DNA from 3 places in the Ruegeria sp. BHSA163 genome. Region 3 is predicted to be linked to each of the others. Evidence: riboswitches for the same ligand, from Rfam matches in the RefSeq annotation. Region 3 holds a riboswitch; each other region holds the start of a gene.
The links. A riboswitch is a leader RNA that binds a small molecule or an ion and turns the genes downstream of it on or off. The one in region 3 is predicted to bind cobalamin.
Positions count from the first base shown of each region.

Region 1: linked by a shared signal. The riboswitch ahead of AC2FNV_RS16750 (hypothetical protein) and the one ahead of AC2FNV_RS07900 (metal ABC transporter ATP-binding protein) in region 3 are both predicted to bind cobalamin.
Region 2: linked by a shared signal. The riboswitch ahead of AC2FNV_RS12470 (DUF1636 family protein) and the one ahead of AC2FNV_RS07900 (metal ABC transporter ATP-binding protein) in region 3 are both predicted to bind cobalamin.

Region 1 is NZ_JBXWSJ010000038.1:35,630-39,820, forward strand. It holds gene AC2FNV_RS16740 (DNA polymerase III subunit gamma/tau) at 1-1,414, opposite strand, end outside; gene AC2FNV_RS16745 (protein-tyrosine phosphatase family protein) at 1,585-2,088, shown strand; gene AC2FNV_RS16750 (hypothetical protein) at 2,091-2,597, opposite strand; cobalamin riboswitch at 2,589-2,808, opposite strand; gene rsgA (ribosome small subunit-dependent GTPase A) at 3,051-4,079, opposite strand.
Region 2 is NZ_JBXWSJ010000023.1:56,338-60,528, reverse strand. It holds gene AC2FNV_RS12480 (class I SAM-dependent methyltransferase) at 1-475, opposite strand, end outside; gene AC2FNV_RS12475 (NAD(P)-dependent oxidoreductase) at 631-1,590, opposite strand; cobalamin riboswitch at 1,738-1,945, shown strand; gene AC2FNV_RS12470 (DUF1636 family protein) at 2,030-2,413, shown strand; gene cobW (cobalamin biosynthesis protein CobW) at 2,417-3,472, shown strand; gene cobN (cobaltochelatase subunit CobN) at 3,476-4,191, shown strand, end outside.
Region 3 is NZ_JBXWSJ010000012.1:54,225-58,415, reverse strand. It holds gene AC2FNV_RS07910 (metal ABC transporter solute-binding protein, Zn/Mn family) at 1-126, opposite strand, end outside; gene AC2FNV_RS07905 (metal ABC transporter permease) at 123-1,025, opposite strand; gene AC2FNV_RS07900 (metal ABC transporter ATP-binding protein) at 1,018-1,776, opposite strand; cobalamin riboswitch at 2,124-2,333, opposite strand; gene AC2FNV_RS07895 (SLC13 family permease) at 2,573-4,191, shown strand, end outside.

The DNA of each region.
Region 1 (4,191 bases), on a different contig from region 3:
GGCGTATGCCGTTCTCGACTTCGACCAGTAACTTTACGTCGCGGTTAGAACGGATCAGTTCGACAACATGGTCGAACGTCGGATACCGCGCCAGCGCGGTTTGAGTGTCTTGGGCCAAAGCAGCCGTCGGTGCGCCGGCGCTTCCACGTGGCGTGGCGGCATATGACGCAGGGGCCGACACATGCGTTGTAGTAACACTTTGGCCTCCATTCGGAATACCGCCGCCCGGGCCGCCGGGTGGCGGCGTCGGCGCATCTTGCAGACGTTTCACCAGCTCTTCCGGGCTGGGAAGATCGGCAACGTGCGTAAGACGAATGATTGCCATTTCCGCAGCCATCATACTGTTTGGCGCTGCGGACACTTCCTCCAACGCTTTAAGCAACATCTGCCACATTCGGGTCAGGACGCGCATAGGCAGCGTTGAGGCCATATCTTGACCGCGTGCCCGCTCATCCGGGGAAACAGTTGGGTCCTCCGCCGCGTCTGGTGTGATTTTCACAACAGAAACCCAATGTGTTATTTCGGCTAAATCACGCAGTACCGCCAATGGATCTGCGCCCTCAGCATACTGTGCGCTCAATTCCGTTAACGCACCTGCGGCGTCGCCCCGCAAGATCATATCCATCAGGTCCAACACGCGACCCCTGTCAGCCAAGCCCAGCATGGCACGAACCTGGTCTGCGGTGGTTTCGCCGGCACCGTGCGAAATTGCCTGATCCAGCAAAGAGGTCGCATCGCGGGCTGATCCTTCGGCTGCGCGGGTAATCAGCGCCAGTGCGTCATCTGCGATTTTAGTGTCTTCCGCCGCCGCGATCCGGCGGAGAAGTGCGATCATATCCTCGGGCTCGATCCGACGTAGGTCAAACCGTTGGCATCGCGACAGGACGGTCACCGGGACCTTTCGGATTTCCGTCGTGGCAAAGATGAATTTCACATGCTCGGGCGGTTCTTCCAGAGTCTTGAGCAGCGCGTTAAAAGCGCTGGTCGACAGCATGTGAACTTCGTCGATTATATAAATCTTATAGCGCGCGCTCGCTGCGCGGTAACGTACGCTGTCGATGATTTCTCGGATATCGTTCACACCCGTGCGGCTGGCGGCATCCATCTCCATGACGTCAACATGGCGGCCTTCCATTATCGCTATGCAATGTTCGCATTGACCGCATGGTTCAGTCGTTGGTCCGCCTTCGCCGTCAGGGCCGATACAGTTCATGCCCTTGGCTATTATTCTGGCTGTTGTCGTCTTACCGGTGCCTCGAATACCGGTCATGATAAAAGCCTGCGCGATCCTGTCTGCTGCAAACGCGTTCTTTAGCGTCCGAACCATAGCGTCCTGCCCCACCAGATCGGCAAAGGTTTCGGGACGATATTTTCGGGCGAGAACCTGATAGGCGGGGCTGGGCGTGTCGGTCATGTCTGCTTTCGCGGATTCGTATTCAGACCGCAGCGTAGAGGCCCCTGTCGTCCGCGTCCACAGCGGGTAAGCAGGATTTTGTTTTGGAAACTGCGCTGGCAGAGTTAAAATCACCGAGTCTGATGTCACGCGTAAGACTTACTGGGTAACGTTTCGGGGGGAACGGCAAGATGTCTCAAATGGTGATTCATGCGTTGCAAGTGGGCGGTGGCACACTTGCGCTAACCTCAATGCCTGGGCGGAATGGTGATTATTCCGGTGATCTTGAGATGATTTCCGGCTGGCGTCCGGGTCTTGTGATCTCGATGGCGACTGAAGTTGAGATGATCATGGACGGCGCTCGCGACTTTGGACGCGACGTACAAAGCCGCGCCAGCCGTTGGGTTCACCTTCCGGTCGAGGATTTTGGGGCACCATCGGCGGAAATCCGCAAACGCTGGGGTGTTGCCAGCGCATCAGCGCGGCAAGCGCTCTCCGGCGGTGGTCGCGTCTTGGTTCATTGCCGCGGCGGGTGCGGTCGTTCGGGAATGGTCGTACTCCGATTAATGGTCGAATGCGGCGAAAATCCCGATACGGCGCTGACGCGATTAAGGGCCCTTCGCCCCTGTGCGGTTGAGACTGATGACCAAATGCATTGGGCGACAGCGCCGGCTGTCGTTTTCGCGGCGCAATAGCCCTAGAGGATCGCACAGTAATCTGGTTCAGCCACATCTATTTCAGATATCGTTAGCGCCTGGAGCATGGCGCATGGGGGATTGTATGTCGCACTAGATGGCAGGATACCAAAATCTGTCCCAAACATTAGCTCGGCAAAGGTATCTAACAGATCCATTTGGGTGTCAGTTTCCACTCCGCAATAAAGGCGCACTTCGTCCACCCGTGCACGAAACTTTGCGGTGCATCCGTTTTTGCAATACGCCAGTTCAACGCTGCCTTCGATTTCGATATCGCGCGTTGCACTCCGTCCCGAGGCTAAGATGGACTTAGCCAGCTCACGGCCCGTGCGTGCCATCGCAGGGCACGCGGTGCCCGTGCGATGGCAAATCGTGGCCGTAAATCGATGTGTTTTCGTGTTCCAGATCATGATGTGCCCTCCGCACATTGGACGATGGGCTTTGTTCGGGAAGACCCGCGTATCACGGTCTGACCCCAACCGGACGCCCCGCCCGAGTTTCGGTTTCATTTTTTGATGGCAGGTCTCCTGACTTGCGGGTCGTCGCTTTGCCGACCTTCCCAGCCTGTTGGCCAGTGGTATCTCGGCATCGCTTTCCGCTTACAGTTGCGGGGGCAGTCTCGGACTTGAACCATTCCGGTATCCCAGGAAGGTCGCACCGTGTTCCCTTTTAATCCCGTCCTCAATCGAGGGCAGGGAAACCATCAGCCAACGGCTAATGGCCAAACCACACCCAAGTCAAGCTTGCTGTATTCTGGAGTGTGAGCTTAAGGCTCAAACTCAGGGAGAAAAACGCAAGGTAAATCCAAACATAGGGTTTTATCGGTTCACTCAGTTGGAACCTTTAGACTTCGGATTACGATAGGTCGAACACCTAGTGGTCGTTGCATATGGAAATGCAGCTGTTTGTCCCCGGATGATACCGGCATGAATATTGGGCGCCGGTTGCGCGGCGCCCAAATTTTAAATCCGCTTTTGTGCCTTCTTGTCCAGCATAACGGACCTTACCATTTTGCCGAATGCCTTGTCTCGAGCGCGGGCTTGCGCGACGGATTCTGAATTGTGCAATTCCTCACGTCGCAACTTGCGCCAACGATCAAGCCGTGCGGCATCCAATTCTCCCGCGGTGATAGCTGCCTGAATGGCGCAACCGGGTTCTGACAAATGTTGGCAATCAGAAAATCGGCACGCTCTCGCGAGGTCGATAACCTCCGAAAACACTTCATCTACACCCTCTTCGGCATTGAGCAACCGCAATGCCCGCATTCCAGGTGTATCGATAAGCCATCCGCCGTTTCGCATCTTGATAAGGGCGCGCGAGGTCGTTGTGTGCCGTCCTCGCGCATCATCTTCGCGGATACCAGCCGTTGTGTTGGACTGACCGGTCATCCCGTTTGCCAGCGTCGTCTTTCCAACGCCCGAGGACCCGACCAGAGCGCCAGTCTGACCCGTTGGGCACCATGACAGAAGATGTTGGATATCAGCCGCATCCAGCGCATTTACACTCAAGACAGTTATGAATGGAGCCAGGCTTTCAGCACGCGAACTATAGTCTGCTACGTCCTTGCAGGTATCGGCCTTGGTTAAGACAATCACAGGATAACATCCCGCCTGATGTGCCAGCGCCAGATATCGTTCGAGCCGAGGCAGGTTGAAATCAGCGTTGCAAGAGCTGACGATGAACAAGACGTCGACATTTGCTGCAATTAACTGTGACTTGGCATTTGTACCAGCTGCACGTCTTTGAAGCAGGCTGCGACGTTCCAACAAACGCTGAATGCGACCATGTTCATCGGCCAGTACCCAGTCGCCGACAGCAAAATCTCCGGTCGACTGATTTGGGGTCGTTAAAGGCACCTCGCCCTCAGGCGATAGGCCTATAAGGCGATCTCGATGAACCGCTGAAATACGATATGGATTCAGTGAGGCATCAACCGCGTGTTGTGCGGCAAAATGAGAGGACCATCCAAGGTCCGAAAGTGAAAAAACCATTGTTCTGCCTGTTTTCAGGTCAAAAGGCCAAGGGATGGCGAACGCGCATCCTCAGGTCGTGTGTTCAGGCAATGATCAGTTTGTGTGTTCTCAGAAACCATCAGCCCGAAGG
Region 2 (4,191 bases), on a different contig from region 3:
TTTGATGCGGGTATTTGTCTTCAGGTGCCGCGCGGAAAAAAGTCTCGGGCACCGGGCGATTTACAAAGTCGTTTTGACCGCCTTGACCAAACATGCGCCAGCACATCGAGATCGCATCTGCATCGCCGCTAGCCGCGACAAAACTGCGAATGTCGCCTCCGGGCACGCGAACATTGATATATTCGTCGACGTCCAGACTTAGAATCCAATCCGAAGCAAGATAACTGGAGTGACTTCTGGCCTTTGAAAAAGCAACAGTCTGCGGTTTCTCCTTGGGACCGACCGGATTACGTTCGTGATGGACCCAACCCAATTCCTGCATCCGCTCGGCAATCGCATCAGTTCCATCGTCGCAGTCGTTCGTAAAGATCAGAATATCATCAAAGCCTATCGATCGGTTGTATGCCACCCAATCGATCATGAAAGGCCCTTCATTCTTCATCGTTGTCACGATGAGAAATGTTTCATCCGTCATTCTTTGCTCTCTTGCCTGTACCACCCACGGATTATTGATTTTGTGTTTAAATTACAGCTTGGTTTTTGTCCAATCTGGATGGTGGTTGGCGGAATTAGCGCGGTGATCCGAATTGGCCCATGCCCCCGACCTTGCTTAAGATCGCTCGAGGTTGGTTACCCAGCTGCTCCTCGGTTGGCTGGGATCACCTCATAACCCGGCTCTTCTGGTTCATCGTCTTCCATCTCGGCGGGAAAACCGGGTGCTCGGATGTCCAATCCAGTCGCTTCCTCCAGTCGCCGTATGATATTGGGTGATAATTCCCTGTCGCCGTAACGCGCTATGCCGTCTTCGAAAATTTTTATCATCAGCGGGTTTATCTCAAGCGGAACGCCCGCGCGATCGGCAACGTCCTGAAACAGGCCAATGTCTTTTTTGACCAAATCCATCGTGAACGAGATATCACGGGAACCGTTCAAAATGACCTGACTTTCGGTTTCATGAACAAAAGATGTGCCCGACGAAATCTTGATTGCCTCATAGGTCGTGTTCAGGTCCATCCCAGCAGCTTTCGCAGTAACCAATGCCTCGGCGCATGTTATCAGGTTCGCCGTAGCGAGGTAGTTGGTAAGAACTTTCAATACAGAGGCCGACCCCAGCTCTCCAGTGTGCAGCACACGTCTACCCATTGTCGTTAGGAAGGGCAAAATCAGATCGAACGTACCTCGGTCGCAACCTGCAAAGATAGAAATGTTACCCGTGGCTGCTCGGTGGCATCCGCCAGAAACCGGACAGTCGACGGCAGATCCTCCTCGGTCGATAACCAGGGCCCCAAGCCGTTTGACCTCGGCCTCGTCGGTTGTGGACATCTCCATCCAAATTTTACCGTTTCCGACCTCAGGCAACATCATTTGCATTACCGCGTCTGATGCAGCAGGTGACGGCAAGCAAGTAATCACTGCGTCGCAATCACGCATCATCTGTGCCGGATCTTTTGCAGCCTTGGCTCCTTTGGCAACGAAGTCGCTGACAAGATCCGAATTCAGGTCATGCACGGTCAGATCGATGCCGTTGCGCAGCAGCGACCCCGAGAGTTTTCCGCCCACATTTCCAAGACCGATGAAACCAACTTTCATAAAGCGTCACTCCATGCTCGCACTCTTGCGGACATGCCAGCACGAGACAGTGGCGCACGTCGTGCCGCCCACCGACGCTGGCAGGTCGTTTTTAACCCCCCAATGCAATCCAGTGAAGCGACTCGCTTGACAAGGCGCCTGCAGGTGCCGCATGTCCGATCCGTTGGTGTCTGCAACAGCAGATGAAAAGGGAATGCGTCAGCGGGTTAAACCGTCAAACGCAGCCGCCCCCGCGACCGTGACCGGAGAGGGTGCCCAATGCCACTGGCCCGAATGGCCGGGAAGGCGGGACACCTGCCAGAGGCCTCCTCTGACATCCGTAAGCCGGGAGACCTGCCAGCGCCCGAAATCCAGACCGGACGGGGTGTTCCGGTGTCGGGACCATTGCGAACAGCGTGGCCCGCATGAGACCCCGTCCCCCACGTACCGCAGAAGGGGGATGAGAGAAGTGACAGAAACCGCACCAGTCGAACTGCTGGTTTGCACGACTTGTCGGCGCGGGCTTCCCATCGAGGATGACACCCAACGCCCCGGAACAGTGCTCCATCGGGCTTTAAAGCAGGCCGACTTGCCTTCTGGCGTAACACTAAAGGCGGTCGAGTGCCTTTCAAATTGTAATCAGGGGTGTTCCATCGTCCTGCGTGGTGGACCGACACGTTGGACCTTTGTCTATGAGAACCTGAACGAAATTGATCATATTGAGACGATTGTCGATGGCGCCACCAAGTACCTCGCCACAGGTGACGGCTTGGTCAAATGGCGTGAACGTCCTGAACATTTCCGCAAAAACTGTGCGGCCCGCATTCCACCGATTGGAGCCTGACAAATGAGCAACCTAGAAAAACTTCCCGTTACTGTGATCACTGGCTTTTTGGGTTCAGGCAAGACCACACTGGTCCGCCATCTGATGCAGAACCCTCAGGGTAAGCGTCTGGCTGTTGTGGTGAACGAGTTTGGCGATGTGGGTGTCGACGGTGACATTCTGAAATCATGCGCCATTCCGGATTGTCCAGCCGAAAACATTATGGAACTGGCCAATGGCTGTATTTGCTGCACTGTGGCCGACGACTTCATCCCGACTATCGAAGCGCTGATGGCGCTCGAGCCGCGCCCCGATCATATCCTGATTGAAACCTCAGGGCTGGCATTGCCCAAGCCATTGCTAAAGGCGTTTGACTGGCCGGATATCCGGTCAAAAATTACCGTTGACGGGGTAATTGCATTGGCGGATGCCGAAGCAGTTGCTGCAGGTCGGTTTGCGCCAAATGTCGAAGCCGTGGATGCCCAGCGCATGGCAGACGACTCGATTGACCATGAAACGCCACTGTCCGAGGTGTTTGAGGATCAGATTTCGTGCGCCGACATTATCCTGCTAACCAAACCTGATCTGGCCGGTCCCGAAGGCGTAGCCAAGGCGCGCGCGATCATCGCAGCCGAAGCCCCGCGCTCCCTGCCTGTTGTCGAGGTTGCCGAAGGTGCAGTAGATGTGCGCGTGGTCCTTGGTCTCGAAGCCGCAGCCGAAGATGATATGGATGCCCGTCCATCGCATCATGACGGTCACGATGATCACGAACACGATGATTTTGAAAGCATTATCGTCGATCTTCCTGAACAGAGCGATCCAGCAGATCTGGTCGCAAGGATAGAACATCTGGCCAATGAGTTGAATATCCTTCGCGTCAAAGGTTATGCGGCCGTCACCGGCAAACCTATGCGTTTGTTGGTTCAGGCAGTCGGATCGCGCGTGCGTCACCAATTTGACCGCCCGTGGAAACCTGACGAAGATCGCCGATCCCGTTTGGTGGTTATCGGAGAACATGACGACATCAAGGAAGCAGAAATTCGCAACATTCTTGTAGGTGTTGCCGAGCCAGCCGAGTAAAAAATGCACGTCGTCTTCCGCGAAAGCCACGGGCTTGAAGAAACAGAGACCCCAACCGATCTTGGCCAAAGCCCGGCAGATTTGGTTGTTTTATCTTTTTCTGACAGCGACCTGGGAGCTTTCGCGGCGGGTTGGCATCGTGGCGGCGGACCTGATGGTCGGATGCCGACACTGCGACTGGCTAATCTAACGGCATTGAAACACCCGCTTTCCGTCGACACCTATATCGAACAGACGCTGGAGGGCGCCAAAGGCATACTTGTCCGATTGATAGGGGGCGTTCCTTACTGGTCGTATGGCCTACAACAAGTTTTGGCGCTGGCACAGGCCAAGGGTCTGGCGCTGGCAGTATTACCAGCAGACGGGCGCGAAGATACCCGACTGGACGGCTATTCAACACTGCCTATTTCCACACTGCGCAGGTTGACGAATTTATGTGATACCGGCGGCGAAGTTGCGGCGCAGGCAGCGTTGGCGCAAATGGCGCTGGCAGCGGGCCTGTATGCCGGGCCGGTCATGGGCGCAAAAACCATCCCTGAATGTGGAGCATGGTGCCCGGATCGAGGGGTAATCTCGACCGACAACGCGTTTTCAGAAAACCCGAGACGAATTCTGGTGACATTCTACCGCGCTTATCTGACCTCAGCCGATACAGCGCCTGTGACTGCCTTGATCCGCAGCTTGCGTTCACGCGGTTTCGAAGCGTTGGGTTTATTCGC
Region 3 (4,191 bases):
CATGTCACCAAGTATAGAGAAACTGGCAACTATCTTAATGTCGTCTTCATCAGCGGGCACCGGCCATGCGACCAATGCGAAGCAAGCCGAGACTACGCCGGCATAAAGGGACTTAGTAAGAGTCATCTTGCTCTCTCTTCTTGTTGAATTTGCGCCAGAGGAACTTCTTTGGAAACTGCCGATTTGCGCATTCGTCTCCCAAAACCGAGTGGACCAAATACGGCTGACACCAAGAAAAAACAGCCTGAAACCAGGACTATTGCCGGGCCTGACGGGGTTTCCGGAAACAAATAGGACAATGTCAGCCCGATCCAGCAACTGGACAGGGCGAAAACAAATCCCAGAACCAGTTGCCCTGTGATTGTGTTGGCCCAATAACGGGCTGCTGTAGCAGGCAGAATCATCAGGCCAACGGCCATTAATGTACCCAGAGTTTTGAATGCTGCCAGCAGGTTCAGGACCAAAAGCAACATGAACCCCTGCTCGGTCAACCAAGGTCGCCGTGTCCGCGCCTCAAAGAAAACAGGATCACATGTGCTTACGATAAGCGGGCGCAAAAGAATGGCGAAGGAAATCAAAGTCACGGTCGCCACTCCGCCGACGAGTATCAAAGATGCATCGTCGATACCCAGAATTGAACCAAAGAGAAAACTTTTTAAAGGAACAGCAGAACCGGCCGCGGACAATATGAAAATTCCGACCGCCAGTGCGATAAGGTAAAGTGAGGCAAGACTAGCGTCGCTGCGTAGTATCGTTCTGCGTGCCAAAAAAGCTGTCAAAATAGCAACGCCAACACCTGCGATTAGACCGCCGATCAGCAGTGACATAACTGAAAGGCCAGTTGTCACGAAACCAATTACAATTCCCGGAGTGATTGCATGAGCCATCGCTTCGCCAGCAAGCGACAGGCGCCGCAGTACAAGAAATGCACCAACCGGGGCAACCGATGCGGATAGAACCGTTGTCGCAACAAATGCACGACGCATAAAGGTGAAGCTCCACATCTCAGTCAAAAGATCAAGCATTCGCGGGCTCCACTATCGAAGGCGCACTACGGAACATCCAAGATGCCTGACTTTCCGAGAGATAGCCCTGAGCGACTAAACGGTCAGGCGTAAGTACATCGTTTACTGTGCCGTGTGTTGCCTCTTGCCTACCCAGCAGCAGCGCGTGGCTACAATGGTCCAGCACAGATGAGAGATCGTGAACGACCAATACCACAGCGCGCCCTTCTTCTTGCCATCGACGGATTATCCAAAGCAAATGAGCCTCGGTGCTTTGGTCGACCGCTGCAAATGGTTCGTCCAACAGTATCAGCGGCGCGTCCTGCATGATCACACGCGCGAACAGGGTTCGCTGAAGCTGGCCTCCGGATAGCATGTGCAGAGGTCGATCCGCGATGTCGAGTACACCGACCTCGTCCAGCGCAGTTTCCACCCGAACCCGGGACGCGTTGTTCAACCCTGAGCGAAGGCCAAATCCGCGCCAAGATCCCATTGCCGCAAGATCGCGAACACGCAAGGGAAACCGCCGGTCGAATTCCGTCATCTGCGCCAAATAACCGATTTCACGCGGTTTACCCATGGGCCACTTAAGGTTTCCAGACAGTGGTTCCATCAAACCAAGTAGCATTTTGACAAAGGTACTTTTACCCGATCCGTTGGAACCCAGAACAGCCAGCGTCGTGCCACATTCGATATCCATTGATAGACGGCGAAACAGAGTCAGATCGCGGTAGCCGAGCGAAAGATTTCGGAGTTGCAGGACTGTAGACATCAAAGCACCGCGAAAATCGCGGACCAAAGCATGGCCGAAAATAACAACGCGCCTATGATCAAGTTCACAACGCTGAATTCGGTGAGGCAGCGGCTCTTGGCCCCGTCAGATTTAAGTTCTTTCACGCGCCGCATTAGTCATTGAACCATTCTGAAAAGGTAGACCGAAATGCGCCTTTCGCAGAGGACATAGAAAGTAACCGCTCGGTCTCGCGTGTTCTAAAAAGTGGGTTTGAAATGCAAGCACGCTTTTCAGCTGTCGATTGGACAGGTGAAACAAATTCAGCTCTTTGGACGGCATTAACCGCTGTGAACATCTTAGCCCCCCTCTGGGTCACCCCGCCCAGGTTGATTCCACTTATGATGGCAGGTCTCCTGACTTACGGGTCATCGCTTTCCCGATCCTTCCCAGGCCAAGCCCAGTGGACGATCTCGGGTTGCTCACCGCCTACAGTTGCGGGGGCAGTCTCGGATTTGGACACTAAAGCGGGCCCGCACCGTGTTCCCTTTTATCCCAAACCGACAAATGCGGTCGGGAACCATCCGGGCGACAGAACACGAATTGGTTTGATTCGCCAAGGCCTAAAGTTTCTTCGAATGGCCACGTTAAAGATTTCGATCGGTTTACCCCGTAAATCTGTCATTTTTATACTGTGGGCGATCTGAAACTTTTTCCAGATTTTTGCTTTTTTGTGAAAGGTAATGACAAAATGACAGCTAGTGCCTTAACTTTCTTCTAACCCTCCAAATTCGTTATCCGGGTGGTTTTAGTGGAACAATTGACGTTTTCTTTTGAAATGGGGGTGGTATGTGCTCTGCTGGCCTTCACCGTTTTCCTGTTTGTTTCGGAAGTAGTACGAATTGACCTCTCCGCTATATTGGTCCTCGTTCTGATCGGCCTCCTTAGCTATGCGCCCGGGTTGGAGAATCTTGCAAACGTTCCGCACCTTTTTGATGGGTTTGCATCAAACGCCGTGATCTCAATTATCGCAGTCATGATTGTGGGCGCTGGATTAGACAAGACAGGTATTATGAACCGGGTCGCGTCTGTCATATTGAAATACGGCGGCACGTCTGAAAGCCGGGTTCTGCCGATCGTGTCCGGCACTGTAGGGGTCATTTCGTCATTTATGCAGAACGTTGGTGCCGCGGCGTTGTTCCTGCCGGTGGTCAGCCGCATCTCGTCCAGGTCCGGCATCGCTTTGTCCCGCTTGCTAATGCCCATGGGATTCTGCGCAATATTGGGTGGCACCATGACAATGGTGGGTTCTTCGCCGCTTATCCTGTTAAACGACTTGATCCTTACCGCAAACGAAGGATTGCCGGACGATCAGAAAATGCAACCGTTTGGCTTGTTTTCAGTGACGCCGGTCGGTGCCGTACTGATCCTGACGGGAATTTTTTATTTTATGCTGTTGGGCCGCTGGGTTTTACCTGACGATACCGGCTCGGATAATACTGGAACAGGACAAGGCACACAGGAATACTTACAACGTGTGTATGGTCTGAAAGCAGACGTTTTCGAAGTCATCGTTCCAGCAAACAGTCCTTTGGTTGGCCAAATCCTTGCTGACATAAACCACGAAAACCATCTTTACATCATTTCGACTTTTTACCGTGGTAAAACATCTATGGTGCAAGTTCTGACTGCTGAGATAGCCGCGCCTTGCAGGTTAGCGATTATTGGCCGCCGATGGGTAGTTGAAGAATTCGCCCGTAAATTCGGGTTGAAAGTCCTTCCAGAGCTGGATGTATTTGTCGAAGAATTTGCACCCACAAATGCAGGTATTGCCGAAGTGGTGATAACGCCTGACAGCAAACTGATCGGGAAGTGTCCTCGCGAACTGTTGTTCAGGAAGACTTATGGCATGTCGCTACTTGCGATACATCGGGGGGAGGAGACGCTTAGCCACGTAGAAACCGATACGCACGAATCCACTCAAATCGGCCTTGAGAAATTTCATGCCGGCGACATGTTGGTTGCCCATACCCGATGGGACAACCTGATGCGAATAACTCGGGATCCGGATTTTGTTGTCGTGACATCCGACTTTCCGCAGGACGAGTTGCGACCGCAGAAGGTTGGTTGGGCTCTTGCTTTCTTTGTCATTTCACTTTCGTTGATATTGTTTACCGACGTTCGTCTATCGCTGTGCCTTTTGACGGGCGCGGCCGGAATGATGCTGACAAAGGTCTTGAGTGTTGACGAAGCCTATCGCGCAGTTGGTTGGAACACGGTTTTCCTGCTCGCCTGCCTGATACCACTTGGGCAGGCGGTTCAAAATACAGGGACTGCCGCTTGGATAGCTCAGCAGATCATGATCTTGTTGGATGGGTGGCCGATATGGTCGCTTCAGGCAGGTGTCGCTATATTGGCCACTGCATTTTCACTTGTGATGTCAAATGTAGGAGCAAC